2 regions of the Lysinibacillus sp. ACHW1.5 genome follow, and region 2 is predicted to be linked to the other one. Evidence: riboswitches for the same ligand, from Rfam matches in the RefSeq annotation. Region 2 holds a riboswitch; the other holds the start of a gene.
The links. A riboswitch is a leader RNA that binds a small molecule or an ion and turns the genes downstream of it on or off. The one in region 2 is predicted to bind FMN.

Region 1 (2,412 bases), 220 kb from region 2:
TTCTAAACTCTTCTCTATTTTACATGAAAATATAGCTTTCGACTAGATTATACTTATAAAGTACTAGTTAGCTGTTTTACCCTATTACTTTTTTCTATATTTATTATTCTTCACACCTTTCTCTATCCATCATTCCTTCCAACAAAAAACCTCAGGTATGTTCACCCGAGGTTAGTAAAAATTATTTTGTTATATAGATAGAACGCTGGCGGTCGATCCACTTGCGCATAGTAGTAAATAAAAACGCCATAATAGCCGTTAATAAAATACCTTTTACAATGTTAAATGGTAAAATCCCAGCGATAATCATTTTATAAAGTGAGTCACCTACAACAGGTTCCATTCCTAAGAAGTATGTGTACATCGGTAAAAATACAGCGTAGTTTAAAATACTCATGCCTACTGCCATTACGACTGTTCCTGTCGCTAAACCTCCAACAAGACCAGCAATTGTTTTAAAGCGATTAAAAATAAGGCTTACTGGCAAAATAAATAAAATACCTGTTGCAAAGTTGGCAATATGACCTACTGGCACACCTGTTGGCGTTCCAGAGAAAATCCAATCCAATACATTTTTAAATAATTCTACTAAAATACCAGCTACAGGCCCCATTGTGATGGCTGCTATTAATGCAGGCATATCACTAAAGTCGACTTCCAAGAATGCTGGAAATGGTGGAATTGGAAAATTAAAAAGCATTAATAAAAACGAAATACTGCTCAGCATGCCAATCGTAATAAACGATTGAAGTTTAACATTTTTCTTCATAGAAAACTCTCTCCTCTTTGCTGATTCAATCTCGCAAGAAGAAAGGTGACGATCTTTCAATGTTAGCACAAAAAACCCTTATGCATGAAGAGCACAAGGGAGAAAGGCATGACGAATAAGCGTCAATTTAAACTATTTTTGAGCACCGTTTAAAAAGCCATACAAAAAAGCGCTCGTTTATAGTTTATTTCATAACAATGAATGACGATCGTACCTCCATCTTCTCCCATCCAGACTTTAACTGTCGGCCTCGGAATCACACCAAGTCAGCCATGCAAATAAATTTGCACAGGTCGCGGGCTGAAGAGCGAAGCATAAACCATTCGAGTTAATGGAAACATTAACGGTTCACCACTCTATTACCGCCGGTCGGGATTTTCACCCTGCCCCGAAGATGAATCATATTATTTTATACTACAACCTTACTATAATTAATTATCAAGAAAAAGTAAACAGTTCTGCTTAAAAAAATCCGATTAGATTTGTATGTATTGTAAAAATGGAGCATTCCATGTTACAGGAATGCTCCATTTTTGATTCTGCCTAAGGCATATATTGTTTATTTGGCCCCACAGGCTTTGGCAAATAATTTTTTAAATCGAATCCTTCCCAACTTTCTTGGACCACATTATCTAAGCGTAATTGTTGGTCAAAGCTAGCAGCAGTTAACATCATCGCTTCAATCAATTGGGTAGCGCGAATTGGCTCCATCGATGCTAAATCTAAGGGAATGTCGAATGTTACGACTACACCTTCCGCTTCCTCTTTCACGGTATATGTTACGTTTTCAGGAACCACTGTTACATAAACATCATCATTTTTGTTTTTCATTAGTGTAAGTGCTTCTGTAATATTAGCAAATGTTTGACGGAAATCTGGTGACAGATATTCTGCCCCATTCTCATCTTGGTATAAGTAATAATTAAAATGCTTGGCGTTTGTTAATGACATGGCTTGACTTGGCTCACCCTCTTGAGAAAACTCATAAGGTGTGCCATCTTCATTTTGAATCTCAACTTCCGTATATTCAGAATCCGAGAAGGTATCCTCTAAAGTCCCTTTGTACTCATTAACGGTAGCTGATGCAATATCATAGTCATTGTCCTTTGGTAAAACGTGGACAAGCTTGTCTTCCTTCTCCTTCAGTTCACCTTTAAATGGATGATAATCCGTAAACCCTTTGGCTTCTTCATCTATTTGAGGAGCATATTTTTCATACATCTGTAAGGTAGAAGGTTTTTCTGTTCCAAAATCAGTTGCTACACGCTCATTTGGTATCACATATGTCATTGGGACACTTTCTGCATCGCGTCCTGCCAAACCAATACGAAATACGACAGCATCTTTCACATCTTCCTCATAGACAGATGACCGTAAAGATAACATACGCTCATGCTCCGATACAATACTGGATTGAAGTGCCTCATCCTGGGTAGCTGCTTCTTTGGCAGAACGATCTTCCTGTAACGTAGAGTAATTAGCCGTTTCTGGCGTACTAGCTAAATCTTTTTGGCTAGCGTCATTATTCATCAACATGAAGCCAACGAGTACCGTTATCGCGAAAACTGCTGCTACACTCGTAAAAATCGACATTTTACGGAACTTAAATCGTGATGGTCGTTCATCTTGAATTAAAGGTTTAC
Region 2 (2,412 bases):
GAGATCATTTTTAAGCCATGTTGTGCAGCGTAATTTGTTAGTTCTTCAAACCGAAGCATGTGCCCATCATCACCCATAATTTCGCAAATAACACCTGCAGGTACGCTATGACAAAGCTTCGCTAGATCAATAGTGGCCTCCGTGTGTCCTCTCCGTTCCAGCACGCCTTGCTCTTTCGCAATCAACGGAAAAATATGGCCTGGTCGACGAAAATCAGTCGGCTTAGCTTGCTTTTCTACCATCCTTTGTATCGTTAGCGCACGCTCAAAGGCGCTAATCCCTGTCGTTGTTTCTACATGATCGATACTTACCGTAAATGCGGTTTGATGGTTATCTGTATTGTGCTGAACCATTGGATATAAATCTAGCTTTTGTGCAAGCTGCTGTGAAATCGGCGTACAAATTAAACCTCTACCATTGGTTGCCATAAAGTTGATTGTTGCTGGTGTGATGAATTCAGCGAGTGCCAGAAGATCTCCTTCATTTTCTCGATCCTCATCATCAACCACCACAATCATATTGCCCTGCCTTAAATCCTCTATGGCTTCTTCAATTGAATGTAGCACGATCATCAACTCCTATTCTGTGATTTAAAAACCATGTTGTGCTAAATAATCTCTTGTAATAGCTGGCGTTATTTGCCCCTTTTTTAATTGCCCTATAATGTATTTTCCAACTAAATCGGTTTCGATATTAACGATTGCTCCAACCCTCTTCATACCTAAAACGGTTTCTTTGTAAGTATGAGGAATAAGTGAAATTGTGACACTCTTGGCTTCAACATGAAAAAGGGTTAAGCTTGTGCCATCAATTGTTATGGAACCCTTTGGAATACAGAAGTTGGTTAGTTCCTCTGATATTTCGATATCAATATAAACGGCGTTTGCTACTGGACGTTTTCGCAAAATTTTGCCGACTCCATCAACATGACCAGCAACAAAATGGCCACCAAATCGCCCATTAGCAGGCATGGCACGCTCCAAATTAACAGAATCACCTATTGCCAGCTGCTGTAGATTTGTTGCTTTGACTGTTTCAGGCATAACATCCATCGTAAGCTGCTGTTGTGTGAAATTTGTCACCGTTAAACAAACTCCATTGACCGCTATACTGTCACCAAGCTTGACATCCTCTGTTATCTTGGCTGATTGCACCGTAATTTTCATACTGTCCCGATCGCTTTGCACGGCTTTTATGATACCAATATCCTCTACAAGTCCTGTAAACATTCCATCACCTACTCTACTTTATTAGCACTTCTATCCTTTACTTTTACAGTTTATCCATCTGTTTTTGTGCCTTATCCTTCTCCCTTCTCTCGTTAGCAATAAAAAATAAAAACCCCTTTACATCAAAGGGGTTTTGGGAGTATAAGACATCAACAAATAAGCCTATTTGAAAACAATTTTTTCATAGACTGTCATCTCATTCGTTCTTCTCCCATCCAGACTATCACTGTCGGTTTTGGATTTGCACCAAATCAGCTTGCGCTCACGGACTTTGAATTGCTTCATCACCGCCGATTGGGAATTTCACCCTACCCCGAAGAACATCTTCTATTCAATTGTGCTAAATAAAAAAACTTCCCACAAGATGATTGGGAAGATTTGTAGTAAATGCATAGTCAAATAAACCTTCTAAATTAGAATCAATTTAAAAAGTTCGCATTTTTACCCTTCTCCCATCCAGACTGTAACTGTCGGTTTTGGATTTGCACCAAATCAGCTTGCGCTCACGGACTTTGAATTGCTTCATCACCGCCGATCGGGAATTTCACCCTACCCCGAAGAATATTTTTATTTAGCTAGTCTTACGATAACACTATTTTATTATATTATCCATCCTTCTTTTTAAATTTTTTTCGAAGCATAAATTTTAAACAGCTCTGACGAGACTTGAAAAATGTAAAAGATGTTAATAAAATGATGTCATTTAACCTGTTTATGGAACTTCTTAATCAACAAAACGTTCCTTTACAAGTGACTATTCAGTCTAGGCCGTTTGGAGGTCATTAATTTGACATTTTTAAAAAATATACCTTTTAAACAAGCTGTTTTCTATGCCCTATTAGCACTCTGTTGTGGGGTTTCGATTGTTTTCGTAAGTCATAACGAACAATTTTATGATCGACCGATAGCAAAAATAACGCAAGTGGATGTAATAGAATCCGAACCGATGACAGATATGTATGAAAATGAGGATTTTTTGTTTACACAGGAGATGATGGCCATTATCAAAAATGGTCAGCATAAGGGGCAATCCATTCATTTGACGAATGACTATTCTTCGTCTGGTGCTTTTGATCAAGAATATCATGTAGGCAATGAAATCTTTGTCACGGTAGATGATCGCACAACACAATCAGTTTTAACAGGAACCATTCTCGATTTAAAACGAGATCAAACCATGGTA

Region 1: another riboswitch for FMN. It lies ahead of L6W14_RS05905 (ECF transporter S component); the one in region 2 lies ahead of ribE (riboflavin synthase).

What each region holds. Positions count from the first base shown of each region.
Region 1 covers NZ_CP091777.1:1,258,910-1,261,321, reverse strand. The annotation lists gene L6W14_RS05905 (ECF transporter S component) at 182-769, opposite strand; FMN riboswitch at 984-1,169, opposite strand; gene L6W14_RS05900 (RNA polymerase subunit sigma) at 1,313-2,412, opposite strand, start outside.
Region 2 covers NZ_CP091777.1:1,483,650-1,486,061, reverse strand. The annotation lists partial or broken gene ribB (3,4-dihydroxy-2-butanone-4-phosphate synthase) at 1-566, opposite strand, end outside; gene ribE (riboflavin synthase) at 591-1,229, opposite strand; FMN riboswitch at 1,429-1,554, opposite strand; FMN riboswitch at 1,670-1,795, opposite strand; gene L6W14_RS07030 (YibE/F family protein) at 2,017-2,412, shown strand, end outside.